3 regions of the Streptomyces sp. NPDC093261 genome follow, and region 3 is predicted to be linked to each of the others. Evidence: riboswitches for the same ligand, from Rfam matches in the RefSeq annotation. Region 3 holds a riboswitch; each other region holds the start of a gene.

Region 1 (7,772 bases), on a different contig from region 3:
CGAACTCGTCCGCCTCCAGGCGGTCCAGGAGGGTGTCGATGCCCTTGACCGGGGCGCCCTCGCCCTGGAAGCCCTTGATGAAGTCGCCGTCCAGGCCCACCGAGCCGACGGTGATGACCGGCTTGCCCGTGAGCTTCTTGGTCCAGCCCGCCAGGTTGAGGTCCGAGCCGTCGAACTCCGGCAGCCAGTAGCGGCGGGTGGAGGCGTGGAAGGCGTCGACGCCGGCTGTGGCCAGCGGGCTGAGGATCGCCTCCAGCTCCTCGGGCGTCTCGGCGAGACGGGCGTCGTAGGCCTCCTGCTTCCACTGCGAGTACCGGAACAGGATCGGGAACTCCGGCGAGACCGCCTCCCGTACGGCGGCCACGATCTCCGCCGCGAACTGCGTCCGGGCCACCGGGTCGCCGCCGTAGGCGTCGGCGCGGCGGTTGGTGCCCTCCCACAGGAACTGGTCGACGAGGTAGCCATGGGCGCCGTGGATCTCCACACCGTCGAAGCCGATGCGCTCGGCGTCGGCCGCGGCCTGGGCGAACGCACCGATCACGGCGTCCAGGTCGGCCCGGTCCATGGCCTTGCCGGTGGCCTCGGTGGCGCCGATGCGCAGACCCGAGGGACCGATGGCGGGGGCGTCGGCGACCGGGGGCTGGCCCTGCTCACGGACCATGCCGATGTGCCACAGCTGCGGGACGATCGTGCCGCCCGCCGCGTGCACCCCCTCGGCGACCCTCGCCCAGCCCGCCAGCTGCTCCTCGCCGTGGAAGCGGGGCACACGGTCGCTCTGACCCGCCGACTCGTGGCCCACATAGGTGCCCTCGGTGACGATCAGACCGACACCGGCGGCCGCCCGGCGGGAGTAGTACGCCACCACGTCCTCACCGGGGATGCCGCCCGGGGAGAACATGCGGGTCATCGGGGCCATCGCGATCCGGTTCGGAACCGTGAGGCCGTTGAGGTCGATCGGCCGGGACAGAAGCCGGGCCGCGCGGGAGGCGGGGGGCGGGGTGACGGTCACGTGGGGACTCCTCGTGGGTGGACTCTGCTGACCGGATGGTATGTGCATGCGCATTGTTGCAGCCCATAAAACAACCACCCATGCCCACCCCGTATTCCGCACCCCGGGCGCAACACCACGTGACCCCGGGCACGCCCGAGGGCGGCACCCCCTGGGGAACAGGGGGTGCCGCCCTCGGTCAGGACGGTGATCGACCGGGGCCGATCAGAAGTCCATGTCACCGCCCGGCATGCCGCCGCCGGCGGGCGCGGCGGCCTTCTCCGGCTTGTCGGCGATGACGGCCTCGGTGGTGAGGAACAGCGCGGCGATGGAGGCGGCGTTCTGCAGGGCGGAACGGGTCACCTTCGCCGGGTCGATGATGCCTTCCTTGACCAGGTCGACGTACTCGCCGGTCGCGGCGTTCAGGCCGTGACCCGGGGTCAGGTTGCGCACCTTCTCCACCACGACGCCGCCCTCGAGGCCGGCGTTGACGGCGATCTGCTTCAGCGGGGCCTCGAGCGCCAGCTTGACGGCGGCGGCACCGGTGGCCTCGTCACCGTCCAGCTCCAGCTTCTCGAAGACCTGGGAGGCCTGGAGCAGGGCCACGCCACCACCGGCGACGATGCCCTCCTCGACGGCCGCCTTCGCGTTGCGGACGGCGTCCTCGATGCGGTGCTTGCGCTCCTTGAGCTCGACCTCGGTGGCGGCACCGGCCTTGATGACGGCCACGCCGCCGGCCAGCTTCGCCAGACGCTCCTGGAGCTTCTCGCGGTCGTAGTCGGAGTCGCTGTTCTCGATCTCCGCGCGGATCTGGTTCACGCGGCCCTGCACCTGCTCCGGGGAGCCGGCGCCGTCGACGATCGTGGTCTCGTCCTTGGTGATGACGACCTTGCGGGCGCGGCCCAGGAGGTCCAGGGTCGCGTTCTCCAGCTTGAGGCCGACCTCCTCGGAGATGACCTCGCCGCCCGTGAGGATGGCGATGTCGCCGAGCATGGCCTTGCGGCGGTCGCCGAAGCCCGGGGCCTTGACGGCGACGGACTTGAAGGTGCCGCGGATCTTGTTGACGACCAGGGTCGAGAGCGCTTCGCCCTCGACGTCCTCGGCGATGATCAGCAGCGGCTTGCCCGACTGCATGACCTTCTCCAGCAGCGGGAGCAGGTCCTTGACCGAGGAGATCTTGGAGTTGGCGATCAGGATGTACGGGTCGTCGAGGACGGCCTCCATACGCTCCATGTCGGTGGCGAAGTACGCCGAGATGTAGCCCTTGTCGAAGCGCATGCCCTCGGTGAGCTCGAGCTCCAGACCGAAGGTCTGCGACTCCTCGACGGTGATGACGCCTTCCTTGCCGACCTTGTCCATGGCCTCGGCGATCAGCTCGCCGATCTGGGTGTCGGCGGCGGAGATGGAGGCCGTGGAGGCGATCTGCTCCTTGGTCTCGACGTCCTTCGCCTGCTCCAGCAGGGCGGCGGAGACGGCCTCGACGGCCTTCTCGATACCGCGCTTCAGAGCCATGGGGTTGGCACCCGCGGCCACGTTGCGCAGGCCCTCGCGGACCAGCGCCTGGGCGAGCACGGTCGCCGTGGTCGTACCGTCACCGGCGACGTCGTCCGTCTTCTTGGCGACTTCCTTGACCAGCTCGGCGCCGATCTTCTCGTACGGGTCCTCGAGCTCGATCTCCTTGGCGATGGAGACGCCGTCGTTGGTGATCGTGGGGGCGCCCCACTTCTTCTCGAGGACGACGTTGCGGCCCTTGGGGCCGAGGGTCACCTTGACGGCGTCCGCGAGCTGGTTCATGCCGCGCTCGAGGCCGCGCCGTGCCTCCTCGTCGAACGCGATGATCTTGGCCATGTGAAGTGGTCCTCCCAGGACTGGGGGTGATTACTTCGGACCGCGCCCGCGCCCGCGACGGACGGCCCCGGCCGGAGGTTCCTTGCCCCACCCGGCCCGCGGCCTCACCGACCCGGTCCTTCTTTGTCACTCTCACCTTCAGAGTGCTAACGCCAATGATTAGCACTCGCCCCGGTCGAGTGCAAGGCGCTGCCCGCAAAGCGGGCCCGTCGGGGGTGGCGGCGGGTGGGGGATGGACACCGGGCGCACCCCCGAAGCGCGCCCGTCGGGGGTGGCGCCGGGTGACGGATGGACACGGCGCGCACCCCCGAAGCGAGCCCGCCGGGCGGCGCACACACACCCTCGCCCGCGCGCCCCCAGCGCCCCGCGCACCCCCAGCGCCCCCAGCGCCCCGCGCTCCCCACACGCCCCGCCGCACCCGTCCCACCGGCCCCGGACAGACCGAGGGGCTCGCACCCCTACGGGATACGAGCCCCTCGACACGTCGAACAGTTCAGTCGTCGGCGCGCAATCTCAGCCGGCCAGACGGACCATGTCCGCCTGCGGCCCCTTCTGACCCTGCGAGATCTCGAACTCGACCCGCTGACCCTCTTCCAGGGTGCGGTAGCCGTCCATCTGAATCGCGCTGTAGTGGACGAATACATCCGCACCACCGTCGACCGCGATGAAGCCGTACCCCTTCTCCGCGTTGAACCACTTGACGGTGCCCTGAGCCATGCCTAACTCCCCTATTACTGGCCCTTGCACAGATCCACACTTCGCGGATCCGGGTCAGACCTCACCCCCCAACGGTTGGGGGCGTGCGCCGGAACGCGTCGACCGCGGCTGAATGTATCTGTCCAACTGCCCTGTGCAACAGGTCAATCGGACGAGAATTCCGGGCATGACCGGTCGGGAATGTACGAAGAATTCACCCGAATTCAGGGCAAGTCGGGCCCGACAAAAGGAATGGATGGCGCAAAACCCCTGCCCACTTTGGCTGCTTCTTGTCGGGCGGGCGGCAGGGACTCCGGTTGTGCGACCGGGAAACCGGGAGCGGGTTCCCCAACTGTACCGCGCTCAACCATGCAGAATTGCCCCCTCCGCTTCTCTCGCGGAGGGGGCAATTCGATGAACTCTCGGTGTTCGGCCCTACCGAGGGTAACGATCGCGTGGGGATGACCTGCCGTCAGCCTCCCGCCACCGCCGGGATGATGGAGACGCCCGCGCCGTCCGGGGTCGCCGTCTCGAGGCCCTGCTCGAAGCGGACGTCGTCGTCGTTGACGTACACGTTGACGAAGCGGCGCAGCTTGCCCTGGTCGTCCAGGACACGGGCGGCGATGCCGGTGTGGTTCTTCTCCAGGTCGGCGATGACCTCGGCGAGGGTCCCGCCCTCGGCCGCGACCTCGGCCCGGCCTCCGGTGTAGGTGCGCAGGATGGTGGGGATGCGAACGGTCACGCTCATGCGAGGCCAGCCTCTCGGAAGGAGTCCAGGGTCGGACGGATCGTCGCGGTGAGGCCGGTGCCCGCCACCGCGTCCAGGGTCTTGAGGCCGTCGCCGGTGTTGAGGACGACGGTCGTCTTCGTCGGGTCGAGCGCACCGCTCTCGACCAGCTTGCGGGTCACGCCCACCGTCACACCGCCCGCCGTCTCCGCGAAGATGCCCTCGGTGCGGGCGAGCAGCCTGATGGCGTCCACGATCTGCGCGTCCGTCACATCCTCCACGGCCCCGCCGGTGCGGCGCGCGATGTCGAGGACATAGGGGCCGTCCGCCGGGTTGCCGATCGCCAGCGACTTGGCGATGGTGTCCGGCTTCTGCGGCCGTACGACGTCGTGGCCCGCCTTGAACGCGGTCGACACCGGCGAGCAGCCCTCGGCCTGCGCCCCGAAGATCCGGTACGGCCGGTCCTCGACCAGCTCCAGCTTGATCAGCTCCTGAAGCCCTTTGTCGATCTTCGTGAGCTGGGATCCGGAGGCGATCGGGACCACGATCTGGTCCGGCAGCCGCCAGCCCAGCTGCTCGGCGATCTCGTACGCCAGGGTCTTGGACCCCTCCGCGTAGTAGGGACGCAGGTTGACGTTGACGAAGCCCCAGCCCTCGCCGGCCGGGTCGCCGATCAGCTCCGAGCAGAAGCGGTTCACATCGTCGTAGTTGCCCTCGATGCCGACCAGCTCGCCGCCGTAGATCGCGGCCATGACGACCTTGCCCTGCTCCAGGTCGTGCGGGATGAAGACGCAGGAGCGGAAGCCGGCCCTGGCCGCCGCGGCGCCCACAGCCCCCGCCAGGTTGCCGGTGGAGGAGCAGGAAAGGGTGGTGAAGCCGAAGACGCGCGCCGCCTCCAGCGCCTGGGCGACCACGCGGTCCTTGAAGGAGTGGGTCGGGTTGCCGGAGTCGTCCTTCACATACAACCCGCCGGTCACGCCCAGCTCGCGCGCCAGGTTGTCGGCCTTGACCAGCTTGGTCCAGCCGGGGTTCAGGTTCGGCTTGTCGGCGACGTCCGCCGGGACCGGCAGCAGCGGCGCATAGCGCCAGATGTTCGCGGGGCCCGCCTCGATCCGCTTCCGCAGTTCCTCGGTGTCGTAGCCCGAGAAGTCGTACGCGATCTCCAGCGGGCCGAAACACTCCTCGCATGCGAAGACCGGGCCGAGGGGCACCCGATGGCCGCACTCCCGGCAGGACAGGGCCGCGGCGGGTCCGAGGTTCACGGAGTCGGTGCTGCTTACAACTGTCTGCACAGCCATGTCAGGCGAGGCCCTTTCTCCTCATCTTCCTCACGACGCATCTCGCCGTGAGACGGATTTGGCACCTTCCCTAGCCGGGAGCCTCGCGAAGACGATCGCACTGATCTACGAGAACCGGCTGGAGGGTTGCCGGGGCTTCATCGGGCCGTGTCCCTCTGCCCCTCTGGATGAGCTGTATGCGGTTGTTTCACTGCTACGAGCGGCGGCGACCCACGACATGCGATGGTCACCGGCGTTGTTCAAGACTGTAACCGAAGGCCAGGACACTTGAGATAGTCGTCCGAACCGCGAGATGGATCACTCCATGGAAGGAGTCGCAGGCTGTGCTGGAAGAAGTCGAGCGCTGGCTGAGCACCCGCTCCTGGTCCGTGACCGATCGCCCACTCCACCAGATCCTGGCCGCCAAACGCGCCTCGGGTTCGTCGGTCAGTGTCGTGCTGCCCGCGCTCGACGAGGAGGAGACGGTCGGCGAGATCGTCGCCGTCATCCGCCACGACCTGATGCGGCAGGTACCGCTCGTCGACGAGATCGTCGTCGTCGACTCGGGCTCCACCGACCGCACCTCCGAGGTCGCCGCGGCGGCCGGGGCGACGGTGGTGCACCGCGACGCCATCCTGCCGCGCGTCCCGGCCGTGCCCGGCAAGGGGGAGGTGCTGTGGCGCTCCCTGCTGGTCACCCACGGGGACATCATCTGCTTCGTCGACGCCGACCTGAGGGAGTTCTCCTCGGACTTCGTCTCCGGGATCGTGGGCCCGCTGCTCACGGACCCGGACGTGGACCTCGTGAAGGCGATGTACGACCGGCCGCTGGCCCTGCCCGGTGAGACCGGCACGGCGGCGGGCCAGGGCGGCCGTGTCACCGAGCTGATGGCGCGGCCGCTGCTCAATATGCACTGGCCGCAGCTGGCCGGTTTCGTCCAGCCGCTCGGCGGCGAGTACGCCGCCCGCCGCTCCCTGCTGGAACGCCTCCCGTTCCCGGTCGGGTACGGAGTGGAGCTGGGGATGCTGGTCGACGCCCTGCATCTGGTGGGCCTGGACGCCCTGGCCCAGGTCGACGTCGGGGTGCGGCTGCACCGCCACCAGGACGGCCAGGCGCTGGGCCGCATGGCCGCGGCGATCTACCGCACCGCGCAGCTGCGGCTGGCCCGCGGCCATCTGGTCCGCCCCGCCCTCACCCAGTTCGAACGTGTCGAGGGCGGGTTCGAGCCACGGACGTACTCGGTGGACACGGCGGAACGGCCGCCGATGGCGGAGATCGCGGAGTACGCGAACCGGTGGGCGGCCTGAGGCCGGGCCCGGAGGACCGGGCCCCCGACGCCCCCGTTGTATACGGCTCCGCAGACGGCCGAAGGGAACGTTTGAGCGTTTTCCCCTCGGGCTAGGTTTCGTGGCATGGCTTCGAATGCGGCTTCCGTTCTGGTGGCGTCCAACCGCGGTCCGGTCTCATACGCGCTGGACGAGACAGGTCAGCTCACCGCCAAGCGCGGCGGGGGCGGACTGGTCTCCGGCCTGTCGGCGATCGGCCCCGACACCGACGCGGTGTGGGTCTGCTCGGCGCTGAACGACAGCGACCGGGAGGCGGTACGGCGCACGGGCGGCAGGCTCGACCCGGCCGACACCGGCGGCCAGCGCGTACGGATGCTCGACATCGACGCGCGGGTGCACGCCGACGCGTACAACGGCATCGCGAACTCGGTCCTGTGGTTTGTGCACCACATGCTGTACCAGACACCGCTGGAGCCGGTCTTCGACGCGGAGTTCCGGCGGCAGTGGGCGGCGTACGAGCGATACAACCGGGCCTTCGCCGAGGCGCTGGCCGAGGAGGCGGCCGAGGGCGCGGCGGTCCTGGTCCAGGACTACCACCTCACCCTGACCCCCCGGATGCTCCGCGGGCTGCGGCCCGATCTGCGGATCGGCCACTTCTCTCACACGCCGTGGGCGCCCCCGGAGTACTTCCGCCTGCTGCCCGACGACATCGCCGCTCAGGTGCTCGGCGGGATCCTGGGCGCGGACCGGGCGGCGTTCCTCACCCAGCGATGGGCGGACGCGTTCACGGACTGCTGCCGCGCGGTCCTCGGCCCGGACACCCTCTCGGGCACACGCATCGGCGTCCACGGGCTGGGCGCCGACGCCGAGTTCCTGCGCGAGCGGGCGCACCGGCCGGATGTGGACGAGCGGATGCGGACCCTGCGGGCGCAGATCGGCACGGCCCCCGA
Region 2 (7,772 bases), on a different contig from region 3:
CGGCCGGGCGGCCTGTCCACACAGCGCACGCCCTTGTGCCCGCAGTGCACAGCCTCCCCTCACCACTCGTCCCGCGCGTCGACCGTGATTTTCGTGGAAGCAGCTGAGCCGCCGCAGCCGCCATTCCGGGGAAACGGTCGCACGGTGATGGGAACGGCAAGAGTGATGCGTGAGAATTCCACGCTCCGGTCGGTGTGTGTTCGACTCGCGCTCGCCGATTCCCGCAAAGACACGATCGAGGTGTTGCTGTGGAGAAATGGACCAGCCGTGAGGACGAACGACTTCTTACCGGAAAAGGCAGGTACGTCGCCGATATCCGAGTGCCCGGATGCCTGGACGCCGCGTTTGTGAGAAGCGACGTCGCGCACGGCGTGCTGCGCGAGGTCGACTGCACGGCGGCCCGTGCCGTCCCCGGAGTCGTCGGCGCCTGGTCCGCGGGGGATCTGCCTGAGCTGCCCCCGTCCGCAGGGCCCTCGCGCGCCCGGGGCGCCGGCTGGCCGGGCCGATCGGCGCCCCCGGCACCGAACACCGGGCTGTACCACGGCCGCCACGGTGCCCGCATCGCCGCCGCGCCCCCGGCGCGGCCGGGAACAGCCCCCGAGGGCCGGAATCGCGCGAGCACGGACCGGGACAGCCCCCGAGGGCCGGAATCGCGCGACCACGACCCGGGACAGCCCCCGAGGGCCGGAATTGCCGGTGACCCGGCGGTGCCGCCTTACGCGGCGGCCGTGTCGCGCCGCGACACCGCCAGATAAGTCACGAAACCGAGGATGGCCGCCGTCCAGGACAGGGTGACCGGGCCCAGGCCCCAGCCCAGACCGCCACGGCTGTGACCGAGGGCCATCCAGTCGGCGATCGAGGCGCCGAGCGGGCGGGTGATGACATACGCGGCCCAGAACGCGGGCACCGCGCCCAGCAGGCCCCCGCGGTGGGCGACGGCCGGGACGCAGATCGCGATGGCGTACAGGACGACGGAACCGAGGTAGCCGAGGCCGATGGTGGCGGTCAGGTCGCCGGCCGCCGTGCCGAGGGCGAACGTGGCCAGGACCGCCGCCCAGTAGAACGCCTCGCGGCGACGGGAGTCGATGCTGTGGATGGACAGGGTCCGCTCGCTCGTGTACCAGAGGGCGAAGACGGCGGCCAGCGCCACCATGAAGAGAGGCGTCGAGAGCGTGTAGGGGACGCCGAGGCCCACGTGCAACACGTCCGCGGCCATCGTGCCGAACACACTGACCATGACGATCGCGGTCCAGTAGATCCAGGCCACATACCGGCGCACGGCGAACTGCGCGGCCAGCGACACCAGCAGGGCCAGACCGCCCAGACCGACGGCCGGGACGGGGCCGAGCAGGTGCGCGAGAAAGTCGGATGCGGTCTCGCCCATGCCTGTGGTGAGAACCTTGATGATCCAGAAGTAGACGGTCACCTCCGGCACCTTGTTCGCCATGCGGCGGGGCGCGGTGCGGGAGGGCGGCCGGTCATCAAGGACGTGCTCTGTGGTCATGGCTCGCACCATGACATGCCCAAGCGCCGTTCTCCCAGCCTCCTTTGCCATTGTTTTGGGGCTTCTGGTGCATGAGTTGCCACAGGGGCGCCCCTGCCTGAAAGCAACCTGAACATATGAGGGAAAGGGCTGGTCAGCGGTGTGCGAGGACGGGTAGGAAGGAGGGATTCACCGCAGGGTGACGCCGGCCCTGGAGGGGCGTCGGCCGATCAGGGCGGCGGGCCGGGGAGGCGTCACCGTCGTGACTCGCGTGTGATCAGTCACACACTCCTCGTGTGTCGCAGAACGGACGGAATGGGGCGCCCCGCCCGTCGGCCCCTCCGCGGCCCGCGTCAGTAGTGGGTGATCCCCGCCGCCAATGTCCGCGTCCAGGGAGCCTCCACCTCGTCGGCCCCCATCGACACGATCAGGTGGCACAGCATGCCCATGGCGAAGAAGTCCTGGATCTGCCGTTCGCTGCCGCCGGACGCGCCGCGGACGTACTCCACCAGCCGGGCGTACCCCTGCCGGACGGCCTCGCGCACCGCGGGCTCCGAGACGGCCGCCGCCTGTGCGTGGAGCTGGATCAGCATGAGGTCGTTGTTGCTGATGAGCTTGGCGTAGGAGTCCCCCATGGCCGAGAGCACCACCTCGGGGGAGCTTCCCCCGGCCTCGGCCGCCGCCTGTTCCAGGCTCGCCCGCACCTGGACGAAGCAGTGCTCGACCACGGCGACGAACAGCAGCTCCTTGTTGGGAAAGAGCCGGTAGACGTACGCCTGGGAGATGCCGGCCGCCTTGGCGACCTCGGCCGTGGTGGTGCCGAAGTAGCCGCGCGCGGCGAACGCCCCGATCGCGGTACGCAGCACGGTCTCGCGGCGTTCCTCGGCGGTGGACAACTGGCGCGGGCGATCCTTTTGCATGTGAGTACTCAATCAGTCACACTTTGGGGGTGTCAAGGTTTCCCGGACCGGTCCTGCCGTCACCCCGGCGGTCTTCGGCGTCTGGGGCAGCAGCCCGCGCAGTGGGTCGCGCTTCCTGGTGGCCGACCATCTCCAGGACGGCTGGGCGGCGCTCTCACTCCGTGAACCACCCTCTTGACGCGGGCCGGAGCCCGATCGACACTCCAGTAGGAGTTTCCTAGTGGACAGGTAGGGAAGCATGGGACGCCTGGAGCCGGTCATCGGCCGTGTGCACCGCACCCGCCGGCGTTCCCTCCTTCTGACCTCCCGCCGTCACATCGACCTGCTGCGTGTGTGCAGCGCGTCCGGCCCCCTGCGCTGAAACGGCGGTGGCGGGCCCGCGCCGCACCCCGCCCCCTGGTCGGGCAGCGCCGCTCGCCCCGGGCCGCCGCCCACCGCGCCCTCGCGCGACCGAACCCCTGGGAGAGACATGTCCGCCCATGCCCTGACCGCACTCCCGCCCGCCCATCCCGCCCCCGCCTTCCGGGGCAGGATCGGCCGCGACGCCCGCAGCGGCCACTACGCCGTACCGCGCCGCTACCGACTCCACCTGTCCCTGGCCTGTCCGCGCTGTCTGCGGATCGCCGTCACCCACAGCCTGCTCGGCCTCGACGGCATCGTCCCCGTCACCCTGCTGCCCGCGGTGCCGGACGGACCCGGCGGCGAGCACTCCGCCCTGCGCCCGCTCTACGAGGCGAGCGCCCATCGCTACTCCGGACCAACCGTGGCACCGGTGCTCAGCGACGACTGGTCGGGCCGGATCGTCAGCACTCACGCCCCCGACATCATGCGGGACCTGGCACGCCGCTTCGGCGCGGGCCGCCCCGTGCTCCACCCGCAGGGCGCCGACGCGGAGATCGAGGGGGTCCGGCGCCTGTGTGCGCTGGGCATCGACGCGGCCGCCCAGCGCGCCGGACGTGCCGACGCCGATGACGCGGACCGGGACGCCGCGCTCACCTCACTGCTGTGCGCCCTGAGGTCACCGGAGGGCCGGCTGGCCCGCCAGGAGTATCTTCTGGGCGACCAACCCACCGTGGCCGACGTGGAGTTGTGGGTCGCACTGGTGCAACTCGACACCGTGCACCGCTGGCACCTCGACGCCGCCGCCGTGCAGCGTGTCGCCGGCCATCCGCACCTGTGGGCGTACGCCCGCCGGCTGGCCGCCCACCCCGCCTTCGGTCCGCACCTCGACCTCGACGGGATCGCCCGCCGGCATCACGCGCAGTGCCGCGGACTGGAGGCCGCGGGCGCGGCCGTGCAGATCCTCGACTGGGCGGCGCACATCCCCAACGGCGCGACGACGGGCTCCCGTTGACCGGCGGGCCGGCGCTCCCGTGCGTGTATCACCTGATGGACGTGCGTGAACAGCGCTTCGGGCGCCTGTCTTGACCTACGGTCAGAAAGGTCATGAGCGTCAGCGACAAGCCCTGGCTTGCCGACCGGCAACCCTCGCTCCGCGGTGGGGTGCCCCAGGTGACGACCCGACCGGATGACGTTTCGGTAAGCGCGTGGCCCCACGGGCCGGAAGAGTGACGGTGGCAGTGATGTACGCAGCTTCGAGGACAGCCGTTTCGCGGCCCCGGGGCTGCGTCCTGCTGTGCGCGAACCGTTGCGTCGATCTTCTGCGCGTCAACAGCGCGCTCTGTACCGCCCCGGGCTCCGCCCGCTGTCACGGCTGACGGCGTTTCCCCTCCCCGACGCGCACCATCGCCGCGGTGCGCCCACGTTCCCGTCCCGGTCCCGTGCGCCTCCCTCGCCCCCTCAGCCCCGGCGGCCCCTGCCGCCGGGCCGTGCGGTGGCGCGCGCCGCCCCGGGGCGTCCGACTCCGCTGGAGCCGGCTTCCCGCCCCCGCCGTGCCCCGCTCGCGCGGGGGCCGGCGCTCTCGATACGGACATCCAGGAAGGCACCCACTCGTGTCCTCAACCTCTCCTTCGCCCCTGCACCTCGCCGTGGCGCTCGACGGCACCGGCTGGCACCCCGCCTCCTGGCGCGAGCCGGAGGCCCGCCCCCGGGACCTGTTCACCGCCGGCTACTGGGCCGGCCTGGTCGCCGAGGCCGAGCGTGGTCTGCTCGACTTCGTGACCTTCGAGGACGGGCTCGGCCCCCAGTCGTCGCACCTCCTCGACCCGGACGAACGCACCGACCAGGTCCGCGGGCGCCTCGACGCCGTCCTGATCGCCGCCCGTGTCGCCCCACTGACGCGCCACATCGGGCTGGTGCCGACCGTCGTGGTCACCCACACGGAGCCGTTCCACATCTCCAAGGCCATCGCCACCCTCGACTACGTCAGCACCGGCCGTGCGGGCGTGAGGGTCCGAATCAGCGCGCGCCCGAACGAGGCAGCCCACTTCGGCCGCCGCACCCTGCCCCGTATCGACGCCTACGACAGCCCCGGCGCACGGGAGCTGGTGACCGACCTCTTCGACGAGGCCGCCGACCATGTCGAGGTCGTGCGCCGGCTCTGGGACAGCTGGGAGGACGACGCGGAGATCCGCGATGTGGCCACCGGCCGGTTCATCGACCGCGACAAGCTCCACTACATCGACTTCACGGGCCGCCACTTCAGCGTCAAGGGCCCCTCGATCACCCCCCGCCCGCCCCAGGGCCAGCCCCTCGTGACCGCGCTCGCCCACCAGACCGTGCCGTTCCGGCTCGTCGCCCGCTCCACCGACCTCGGCTATGTCACCCCGCACGACGCCGCGCAGGCACGCGCGATCGTCGCCGAGGTCCGGACCGAGCAGGCCGCAGCCGGACGGGCGGAGGCGCCGCTGCACCTCTTCGGCGACCTGGTCGTCTTCCTCGACGACACCCCCGCCGAGGCCGCCGCCCGCCGGGAGCGCCTCGACGCCGCCGCCGGAGAGCCGTACACCGGCGACGCCCGGATCTTCACCGGCACACCCGCCCAACTCGCCGACCTCCTCCAGGAGTTGCGGTCGGCGGGGCTGACCGGCTTTCGGCTGCGTCCCGCCGTCGCCGGGCACGACCTGCCGCGGATCACCCGCGGTCTCGTCCCCGAACTCCAGCGCCGCGACGCGTTCCGCACCGCGTACGACGCCACCACCCTGCGCGGGCTGCTGGGGCTCGCCCGCCCCGCCAACCGCTACGCCGCCTGAGCCGGAAGGACACCCACCATGAGCAAGCCGCTCAAGCAGATCCACCTCGCAGCCCACTTCCCAGGCGTCAACAACACCACCGTGTGGAGCGACCCGAAGGCCGGCAGCCATATCGAGTTCAGCTCGTTCGCGCACTTCGCGCGGACCGCCGAGCGGGCCCGGTTCGACTTCCTGTTCCTCGCCGAGGGGCTGCGCCTGCGCGAACAGGAAGGAAAAATCTACGACCTGGACGTCGTCGGCCGCCCCGACACCTTCACCGTGCTCGCCGCACTGGCCGCGGTCACCGAGCACCTCGGCCTGACCGGCACCATCAACTCCACCTTCAACGAGCCCTACGAGGTCGCCCGCCAGTTCGCGAGCCTCGACCACCTCTCCGGCGGACGCGCCGCCTGGAACGTGGTCACCTCCTGGGACGCCTTCACCGGGGAGAACTTCCGCCGCGGCGGCTTTCTGCCGCAGGAGGAGCGTTACTCGCGCGCCAAGGAGTTCCTCGCCACGGCGAACGAACTCTTCGACTCCTGGGACGGCGGCGAGATCGTCGCCGACCCGGCGACCGGGGTCTTCCTGCGTGACGCGAAGGCCGGAGCCTTCGTCCACCACGGCCGGCACTTCGACATCCACGGCCGGTTCAACGTCCCGCGCAGCCCCCAGGGCCGCCCGGTGATCTTCCAGGCGGGTGACTCCGAGGAGGGCCGCGAGTTCGCCGCATCGAGCGCCGATGCCATCTTCAGCCGGCACGCCACCCTGGAGGCGGGCCAGGCCTTCTACACGGACGTCAAGGGCCGCCTGGCCACGTACGGCCGTCGCCCCGACCAGCTGCTCATCCTGCCCGCCGCGACCTTCGTCCTCGGCGACACCGACGCCGAGGCCGGGGAACTGGCCCGCGAGGTGCGCCGGGCGCAGGTCAGCGGGGCCACCGCGATCAAGCACCTGGAGTTCGTCTGGAACCGCGATCTGTCCGCCTACGACCCTGACGGCCCGCTCCCGGACATCGACCCCCTGCCCGGCGAGAACACCATCGCCCGCGGCCGTGCCCAGGTGCGGATGTACCGCGATCCGCCGGCCACCGCGCGGGAGTGGCGGGAGCTGGCCGCCGCGCACCACTGGTCGATCCGGGACCTGGTCATCCACACCGGCAACCGCCAGACCTTCGTGGGCTCCCCGGCCACCGTGGCGCGGGACATCGACGCCTTCGTCCAGGCCGACGCGTCCGACGGCTTCATCCTCGTCCCGCACATCACCCCGGGCGGACTCGACGCCTTCGCCGACACCGTGGTCCCGCTGCTTCAGGAGCGCGGTGTGTACCGCACGGAGTACGAGGGCACGACCCTGCGCGACCACCTGGGGCTGGCCCACCCCGACGCCGGGGCACCGGCCGAGCAGGCGGCGTCGTAGCGCCCGCATCGCAACCGGGTCCCGGCCCGCGGGCCGCGACCGGGCTCCGAGGACACGACCGCCCCGGCCGGATCCGATCCGGCCGGGGCGGTGGTCACACCGGTGCGGGTGCCGCGCGGACCCCGCTTACGCGAGCGAGGTCAGCAGCTGGTTCCAGGTCTGCGAGGGACGCATGACCTCGGAGGCCTTCGCCGGGTCGGGCTGGTAGTAGCCGCCGATGTCGGCCGGCTTGCCCTGGACGGCGATCAGCTCGTCGACGATCTTCTGCTCGTTGGCGGTGAGGGTCTCGGCGAGCGGGGCGAACGCCTTCGCCAGCTCCGCGTCGTCGGTCTGCCGGGCCAGCTCCTGCGCCCAGTACAGGGACAGGTAGAAGTGGCTGCCGCGGTTGTCGATGCCGCCGACGCGACGGGTCGGGGACTTGTCCTCGTTGAGGAAGGTCGCCGTGGCGCGGTCGAGGGTGTCGGCGAGGACCTGGGCGCGCTGGTTCCCGGTGGCCTTCGCATACTGCTCGAAGGACGGCACGAGCGCGAAGAACTCGCCGAGCGAGTCCCAGCGCAGGTAGTTCTCCTTGACGAGCTGCTGGACGTGCTTCGGGGCGGAGCCGCCGGCGCCCGTCTCGAACAGGCCGCCGCCCGCCATCAGCGGGACGACCGACAGCATCTTGGCGCTGGTGCCCAGCTCCAGGATCGGGAACAGGTCGGTCAGGTAGTCACGCAGCACGTTGCCGGTGACGGAGATGGTGTTCTCGCCGCGGCGGATGCGCTCCACGGACAGCTTGGTGGCCTCGACCGGGGCCAGGATGCGGATGTCCAGGCCCTCGGT
Region 3 (7,772 bases):
GGCCGTGCCGGTGGCACCGTACTGGTAGGGTCTGCCGATCATGGACTGGGCGGCGGCGAACGCCGCGGCCGCCCGACCGGAGGCGGACCCGGTGTCGCCGCCGAGGACGCTGCGCTCGCTGGCCCGGCTGGCCCGGTCCTGCTCGGCGGCGAGCTGCTGCTTCTCCTGCGCGCTCAGGGAGTTGAGCAGCTTCTGCGCCGCGGCGAGCTTGCCCTGGACTTCCTGCTTGTTCTTGCCCAGCTCGGTCCGGGTGGCCGCGAGGTCCTTGAGCTTGTCGGCGGCCTCCTGGCGCTCCTGGGCCAGCTCGCGCTGCTTCTCCTGGATCTTCTTGAGCGCCTCGACCTGCTGGCTGCTCAACTGGTCCAGCGTGGACGCCTTGTCGAGGTAGTCGTCCGGGTTCGAGGAGAGGAACAGCTGCACGGAGGGGTCGATGCTGCCGGTGCGGTACTGGGCGCTCGCCATGGTGCCGATGCCGTCACGCAGCTGGTTCAGCTCGTCCTGACCCCGGGCGACCTTGTCCTGCAGGCTGGAGATCTGCTTCTCCAGCTTGTCCTGCTTCTCCTTGGCGCCGTCGTAGGCCTCGGTGGCCTGCTCGGCCTCCCCGTAGAGCTTGTCGACCCGGGACTTGACCTCGTCCTTGCTCGGCTTCTCGCTGGGGGCTGCGTTGGCGGCCTGGGCACTGAAGGCCACGGCGGCGGCCGCTGCGGTGGTGAGCACGGTCACACGTGCGCGGCTCGGCTGCTTGGGTCGACGGTGGGACGCCACGGGGGCGATCTCCTTCTTCCTTCAGCCGCCTACCGACACGCCGGCGGGCGGTGCCCTCCGCCGTCACTCACCCCTTGTGAGTGATCACCCGTGCGGAGGTTCGAGGCCCGACCCTAGTGACCTCGCTGTGATCAGTTCAAATCCTGAGCGGGAAAATTCCCGTCACGCAATGCATTCTTTGCACGGAACTCACCTGGGGTGATGCGGCCTTGACGCTACGTTGCGCCACGACCACCTCAATTCGGGCATGCCCGGCGGATGTTGCGCTTGGTGCGTTGGCGACCCATGGGGTGTTCGAGGCAACGGGCGCGCCCGGCAAGGAAGTCCGTTATGCCCTGGAAAATCGCTTGAGCAGGACCACCGACGCGACGGGGCGGGCACCCGCCCTGGCGACTCCGTCGGCCACCTCGCGATCGGTGGAGACCACGATGACCGGCCGGCCCGGCGGCTCCGCGCGCACCAGTTGACGGATCAGCTCGTCGGCGGTGACGCCCGGTTTGGAGAACAGCACCCGCACGCCGCGCGGCGGCGCGAGCAGCACGGGAGCGGCCAGTTCGGCCCCGTCGAAGACGCAGGTGACCTCCGCGCCGGTCTGCGCCGCGAGCTGCGAGAGCTGCCCGAGGAGTCTGAGCCGCTGCTTCTCCAGCGGCATCTGGGGATAGCCGGTCTTGGTGACGTTGTACCCGTCGACGAGCAGATGCGCCTGCGGCAGCGCGAGCAGCTGGTCGAGGATGGCGGGATCGTTCTCGGACAGCGCCCGGGCGGCGATGTCCTTCGGCGTCATCCGTCCCGGTTCGACCGCGTCCACGGTCTCCGCGGGCCGCACCGAGACCGGCGGCAGCGCCAGCTCCCGCCGCAGCCCCTGGGCCGCGTCCAGCACGGTGTCGAGCAGCAGCCGTACGCGCATGTCCTCGACGCTGCGCCCTTCGCGCGCCGCCCGGCGCGTGGCCTCCAGGGCGGCCTCCGCCTCGCCGAGCCGTCCCTTGAGCCGCCGCGTCTCGCTCTCGGCGGCGGAGAGCTGCGCCTGGCCCTCGGCGCGTGCGGCCTCGACCTCGCTCCGCACCTTGCGCAGGGCTGCCTCGCCGCGCTTGACATCGCTGAGCGCGGCGCGCAGCTTCCGGTGAAGCGATTCGGCTTCCTTACGGGCCGACTCCAGCTCCCCGCGCAGCCGTTCGGTCTCGGCGCGGGTCTGCTCGCGGGCGGCGCCCAGTTCCGCCCGCAGCCGTTCCAGCTCGGCCCGGTTCTCCTCGTCCGCGCGCTCGGCGTCCGCCCGCTGGGCCTCCTCGCCCGCGGCGGTCACCAGCTTCACCCAGCCCGCCGGGCGCAGTACGTAGGCCGCGGCCGCCACGTCGAGCGGGTCCGCGGCCGGGGGCGGCGAGCCGGAGTCGAGGGCGCCGGTCAGTTCCGGCTGGGCCTCTCTGAGCTTCTCCGCGATCCGTTGCCGGAAGAGCGCGTCGGTCTCCACGGCCGCGGCCATGGCGTTGCCGGCGAACTTGGCCCGACGGTTCGGGGCGAACCGGGCGTACTGCCGCAACTGTGCGGGCAGTTCGGCCAGGGTCAGCCCGCCGAAGCCGTCCGAGACGATCTGCACGACCCGACGGCGCACTCCGTCGGGCAGCGGACGGTCGAGCACCTCAGCGGTGCCGTCGACCGGCTCCCCGCCCGATGTCTCCACCATCCGTCACCCCAATGCCTGTGCGGGGCCGCCTCCGTCAGGAGCCGGCGCCCGGCCTGTCCACGAGCTCCACCTGGTCCAGGGCGTTGCACCAGCGGCAACGCACCGACTCGATGGTCTCACTGACCACGTCGCGCTCCTCGACCGTCGGTTCCCCGGCCAGATCGAGATGCACGTACTCGACCACCTTCGACGAGCGGGTCACGTCGAACCGGGTGAGGTTGCCGCAGAGCGTGCAGCGCCAGCGGGTCGTCTCGGTCGGCAGGGGCACCGTCATCGTGGCTGCTCTTCCTTCTTCCAGTCTCCGTGATGCGCCAGTTTCCCTGGAGCGTGTGGCTCGTAACCCTACGGCCTGGTGGGCGACCGCCGCCTGCTCGTATCACGCGGCGAGGCACTCTGTGCGGATCGGTCCGGTTACGCCATGCTCTGTCCCATGATCAGCACCTGGGGCAGGACGGCCGGGAGGGCGTTGCGGGGACAGTCGGCGCCCGTGACGTACGGACTGATCGTCCTGTGCTGTCTGATCTTTGTGCTGGGGCCGGCCTCGGGCCTGAATCCCGCCTACGGCCGGGGCGAGGCGCTGCTCGCCGCCCAGCGGGCCTATTTCACCCGCTGGGGGGTGGTGCCCGCGGACCTGTTCAGCGGGGCGCCACGGGCCGCACTCACCCCCGCGACGGCGCTGTTCGTGCACGGCAGCTGGGTGCATCTGCTGGGCAACATGCTGTTCCTCTATGTCTTCGGGGCGATGACGGAGGAGCGGATGGGTCATGTGGAGTTCGCCCTGTTCTACGGGGGCTGCGGCTATCTGGCGCTCCTCGGGTACGCGGCGGCCCACGCGCAGTCGGCACAGACCCTGGTCGGGGCCTCGGGGTCGATCTCCGCGGTGCTCGGCGCGTTTCTGTTTCTGTTCCCGGGAGCCAGGGTGACCAGTCTCTTTCCGTTCCTTTTCTTCCTGCCGCTGCGCTTTCCCGCCTGGGTGGTGCTGCCCTTCTGGGCGACCCTCCAGTGGATCGCGGCGGACCGCGCCGCCCAGGGACCGGGCGTCGCCTACCTGGCCCATGTCGTGGGGTTCGCGCTGGGCTTCCTCTACGCCTGGGTGCGCAGACCTGTGCTGGTGCCGCGTCGGTGACCGGACACGGACGTGCCCCGGCGGCGCGGTCCCCGCGCCGCCGGGGCACGTCTGTTGGTGAGCGGTGGAGCAGGTCTTAGAGTGACAGGTCCGAGCGTGCACCTAGGGAGAAGGCCAGCCGTGATCACTGCGATCGTGCTCATCAAGACCAGCGTGGACCGGATCCCGGAGATCGCCGAGTCGATCGCCGCGCTGGACTCCGTCAGCGAGGTCTTCTCCGTCACCGGCACGTACGACCTCATCGCCATGGTCCGGGTGCGGGCACACGACGACCTGGCGGACGTCATCCCGGGCCGGATCAGCAAGATCCCGGGCGTGCTGGGCACGGATACACACGTCGCCTTCCGCACGTACTCCCAGCACGACCTGGAGGCGGCGTTCGCGATCGGGCTCGACAACTAGGCGCCGGGCCGGAACCAGGCGCCGGGCTCGACGGACGTCCACCGGCCGGGGGCCTCAGACCGCCGGAACACAGCGCCCGTCCTGTGTGCGATACGTCCACCGCGCGCCGTGCCGGACCAGCTCCGCGACCGCCCGCACGAACCGCTCCACATGCTCGTCGGGCGTGCCCGCGCCGAAGCTGACGCGGATGGCGTTCAGGGACCGCTCGCCGGGAGCGGCCTCGGGCGCGCCGCACTCGCCCTGGGTCCCCGGGTCGCCGCCCAGCAGGGTGCGCACCAGCGGATGGGCACAGAACAGGCCGTCGCGGACGCCGATGCCGTACTCGGCGGAGAGCGCGGCGGCGAAATGGGAGCTGTTCCAGCCCTCGACGACGAACGAGAGGACGCCGACGCGGGGCGCGTCGTCGCCGAAGAGGGAGAGCACCCTGACCTCCGGGATCTCGGCGAGTCCCTCCCTGACCTTGCGGATGAGGTACCGCTCACGGGCGACGAGCGCGTCGAAGCCCGCTTCCGTGAGGGCCTTGCAGGCCGAGGCGATGGAGTAGGCGCCGATCACATTGGGCGAACCGGCCTCGTGCCGCGCGGCGGTCTCGTGCCAGTCGACGTCCACTCCCCCGTCCGTGCGCCGGGTGACCCTGCGGCTGGCGCCGCCGCCCGCGAGGTAGGGCTCGGCCGCGCGCAGCCAGTCGGCGCGGCCGGCCAGCACCCCGGAGCCGAAGGGCGCGTAGAGCTTGTGGCCGGAGAAGGCGACCCAGTCCACGTCGAGGTCCGCGACCGACACGGGGTGGTGCGGGGCCAGCTGGGCGGCGTCCAGGACGATACGGGCGCCGTGCGCATGGGCGGCCGCCGCCAGCTCGCGTACGGGCCACAGCTCGCCGGTGACGTTGGAGGCGCCGGTGACACAGACGAGGGCCGGTCCGTGGGGGTCGCGGTCCGCGAGGGCGCGTTCCAGGGCCCGTACGGCCCCCTGCGGGGTGCGCGGGGCGTCGAGGACGGTGACCCGGGCGTCCCGCCAGGGCAGCAGCGAGGCGTGGTGCTCGGTCTCGAAGACGAGGACCTGGCAGTCGGCCGGCAGGGCGGCGGCGAGCAGGTTGAGCGAGTCGGTGGTGGACCGGGTGAAGATCACCTGGTCCGCCTCGCGGCAGTCGAGGAACTTTGCGACGGTCCGGCGGGCGTTCTCGAAGAGGTCGGTGGACAGCTGCGACAGATACCCGGCGCCGCGGTGGACGCTGCCGTAGTACGGCGCGTACGCCGCCACGTCGTCCCAGACCCGCTGGAGCGCCGGGGCGCTGGCCGCGTAGTCGAGCGCGGCGTAGGTGACGGTGCCGCCCGTGACGAGCGGGACGCTGACATCCCTGCCCAGAACGGGCAGCGGGGCGCAAACGTAGGGGTCGGCGGCAAGGGTGGAGACGGACATGGGTGCACTCCCGTGAAGGCAGAAGGGATCACCGCGCCGGAGGGCGCGCGCAAGGGCGCGGGCTCGCGTCGACGGCGCGGGAAAAGGGTGAAAAAGGTGAAAAGGGGATGCGGAGGCGGGGCTCTGCGGCCCTAGCGCATTCGCTTGCTCACGGAAGGCTCCCTCGAACGACCAGGACCCCTGGCCCCACGCTCATGCGAAGCGTGCGAGGGGTCCGCGCTTGCCGTGGACCTCGCTGCCCACGACCTGGTCTTCACCCGGGGCACCCCGCCACGGACGGAGGGTTGCCGGACAGCCGGCCGGGGCCGCATGGCTGTCGCTCATGACCTGGGCAGGACGCTACGCGACATGATCGGCCGGCCGCAACACGTGTCCGGATGCCGGGACATACGCCCTGTTTCCCGGCGGCATGCGAAAGGGGGAGCCCGGCCGCGCCGCGCTCCCCCTCGCCCTGGGGCTCATCGGTGGCTTGCGGCCACCCAGCGTTCCAGCGTTCGCTTCGCGGCGCCCGAGTCGATCGACTCCTCCGCCTTCTCCATCCCCGCGCGCAGTTGCCCGGCCAGGGGCGCCCCGGTCGGCTCCAGGGCCACCAGGGCCGCCGCCGAGTTCAACAGCACCGCGTCCCTGACCGGCCCGGTCTCGCCGTCCAGCAGGCGCCGCGCCACATCGGCGTTGTAGGAGGCGTCGGCCCCGCGCAACGCCTCGACCGGCACCCGCTCGATGCCGACGTCCCGGGGGTCGAAGGACTCCTCGGTGACCTTGCCGTCGCGGACCACCCACACCCGGGACGTGGAGGTCGTCGTCAGCTCGTCCAGTCCGTCGTCGCCACGGAAGACCAGGGAGGAGTTCCCGCGTTCGGCGAGGACCCCCGCCACGATCGGCGCCATCCGCGGATCCGCGACACCCACCGCCTGTGCCTTCACCCTGGCCGGGTTGGTCAGCGGGCCCAGCACGTTGAACGTCGTACGGATCCCGAGCTGCCCACGCGCCGCGGCCACATGCCGCAGCGCCGGGTGGAACCTCACCGCGAAGCAGATCGTGATCCCGGCCTCCTCGGCCACCTCGGCCGTCCGTCGCGGGGTGAGGTCCAGATTGATGCCGAGCTTCTCCAGCACGTCCGAGGAGCCGGACGCGGAGGACGCGGCCCGGTTGCCGTGCTTGACGACCTTCGCGCCCGTGCCGGCCACCACGATCGAGGACATCGTGGAGATGTTGACCGTCTTCGCGCCGTCGCCGCCCGTACCGACGATGTCGACCGCCGGACCCGGTACCTCGATCACATTCGCGTGCTCGTACATCGCCCGCACGAGCCCGGTGATCTCCTCGACCGTCTCGCCCTTGGCCCGCAGCGCGACGACGAAGGCGGCGATCTGCGCGTCCGTCGCCTCGCCGCGCATGATGCGGTCCATCGCCCAGGCCGTGTCGTCCACGCTCTGGTCGTGGCCGTCCAGCAGCGCGTTCAGCACCCGGGGCCAGGAACGGCCCGCCGCGGTGTCGCCTCCAGCGGGGTTCACAGCGCTCATAAGCCGCTCCTGGGTCGGTGTCCCGCTCGGGACACATTTCTCGAACAGGTCCACCCTATCCAGCCCAGGGCACGGCAAAGGGCCCCGTCCGGCATGGACGGGGCCCTTCGACCGTGGCGTGGCGCGCGCAGCGATCAGTGGTGGCCGTGGCCGCTCGTGATCTCCTTGTACTCCTCGACCGTGGGCTTGGGGATCTGGCTGTCCTCCCCGTAGTAGGCGTTGCTCAGCCTGGCACGGAGCTTCTCCGAGCCCCTGACCTTCCGCTCGACACCGTTCTCGTCGACCGTCGGGCCGATCTCGGCCGGCTTGTACTGCTCGTGCGCCGTGAGCGTGTGCAGCTGCTCCTGGCTGAGCGGCTCGTGGACCTCGATGAACTCACCGTGCGGCAGCCGCTTGATGATGCCCGACTCACGGCCGTGCAGCACCTTGTCGCGGTCGCGGCGCTGGAGGCCGAGGCAGATCCGCTTGGTGACGACGAACACGAGCACCGGCACCACGAAGAAGGCGATGCGGACGAACCAGGTGATCGCGTTGATCGACAGGTGGAAGTGCGTGGCCCAGATGTCGTTGCCGCCGGCGAGCAGCAGCACGAAGTACCAGGAGATCCACGCGACACCGAAGGCCGTACGCGTCGGCGCGTTCCGCGGGCGGTCCAGGATGTGGTGCTCGCGCTTGTCGCCGGTGATCCAGGACTCGATGAAGGGGTAGACACCGATGGCGACCAGGACCAGCGGGAAGATCATCAGCGGGACGAACACGCCCAGGACGAGCGTGTGGCCCCAGACGTTGATCTCCCAGCCCGGCATCGTACGGATGAGACCCTCGGAGAAGCCCATGTACCAGTCGGGCTGGGCGCCCGTGG

The links. A riboswitch is a leader RNA that binds a small molecule or an ion and turns the genes downstream of it on or off. The one in region 3 is predicted to bind S-adenosylmethionine.
Region 1: linked by a shared signal. The riboswitch ahead of thrC (threonine synthase) and the one ahead of ACIP94_RS01880 (aminotransferase class V-fold PLP-dependent enzyme) in region 3 are both predicted to bind S-adenosylmethionine.
Region 2: linked by a shared signal. The riboswitch ahead of ACIP94_RS30145 (LLM class flavin-dependent oxidoreductase) and the one ahead of ACIP94_RS01880 (aminotransferase class V-fold PLP-dependent enzyme) in region 3 are both predicted to bind S-adenosylmethionine.

Annotation. Positions count from the first base shown of each region.
Region 1 is NZ_JBIVNO010000021.1:105,382-113,153, forward strand. Features, by position in the region: gene ACIP94_RS32070 (NADH:flavin oxidoreductase) at 1-1,009, opposite strand, end outside; gene groL (chaperonin GroEL) at 1,214-2,836, opposite strand; gene ACIP94_RS32080 (cold-shock protein) at 3,350-3,553, opposite strand; gene ACIP94_RS32085 (MoaD/ThiS family protein) at 4,005-4,280, opposite strand; gene thrC (threonine synthase) at 4,277-5,557, opposite strand; SAM riboswitch class I at 5,576-5,731, opposite strand; gene ACIP94_RS32095 (glucosyl-3-phosphoglycerate synthase) at 5,881-6,843, shown strand; gene ACIP94_RS32100 (trehalose-6-phosphate synthase) at 6,949-7,772, shown strand, end outside.
Region 2 is NZ_JBIVNO010000018.1:124,947-132,718, reverse strand. Features, by position in the region: gene ACIP94_RS30170 (hypothetical protein) at 195-755, shown strand; gene ACIP94_RS30165 (hypothetical protein) at 716-1,504, opposite strand; gene ACIP94_RS30160 (TetR/AcrR family transcriptional regulator) at 1,837-2,403, opposite strand; gene ACIP94_RS30155 (hypothetical protein) at 2,642-2,764, shown strand; gene ACIP94_RS30150 (glutathione S-transferase C-terminal domain-containing protein) at 2,873-3,757, shown strand; SAM riboswitch class IV at 3,846-3,955, shown strand; gene ACIP94_RS30145 (LLM class flavin-dependent oxidoreductase) at 4,356-5,555, shown strand; gene ACIP94_RS30140 (NtaA/DmoA family FMN-dependent monooxygenase) at 5,574-6,950, shown strand; gene ACIP94_RS30135 (NADP-dependent isocitrate dehydrogenase) at 7,077-7,772, opposite strand, start outside.
Region 3 is NZ_JBIVNO010000001.1:399,061-406,832, forward strand. Features, by position in the region: gene ACIP94_RS01855 (NlpC/P60 family protein) at 1-765, opposite strand, end outside; gene ACIP94_RS01860 (NYN domain-containing protein) at 1,094-2,443, opposite strand; gene ACIP94_RS01865 (hypothetical protein) at 2,478-2,717, opposite strand; gene ACIP94_RS01870 (rhomboid family intramembrane serine protease) at 2,874-3,569, shown strand; gene ACIP94_RS01875 (Lrp/AsnC family transcriptional regulator) at 3,690-3,971, shown strand; gene ACIP94_RS01880 (aminotransferase class V-fold PLP-dependent enzyme) at 4,026-5,387, opposite strand; SAM riboswitch class IV at 5,599-5,715, opposite strand; gene trpD (anthranilate phosphoribosyltransferase) at 5,846-6,910, opposite strand; gene ACIP94_RS01890 (cytochrome bc complex cytochrome b subunit) at 7,045-7,772, opposite strand, start outside.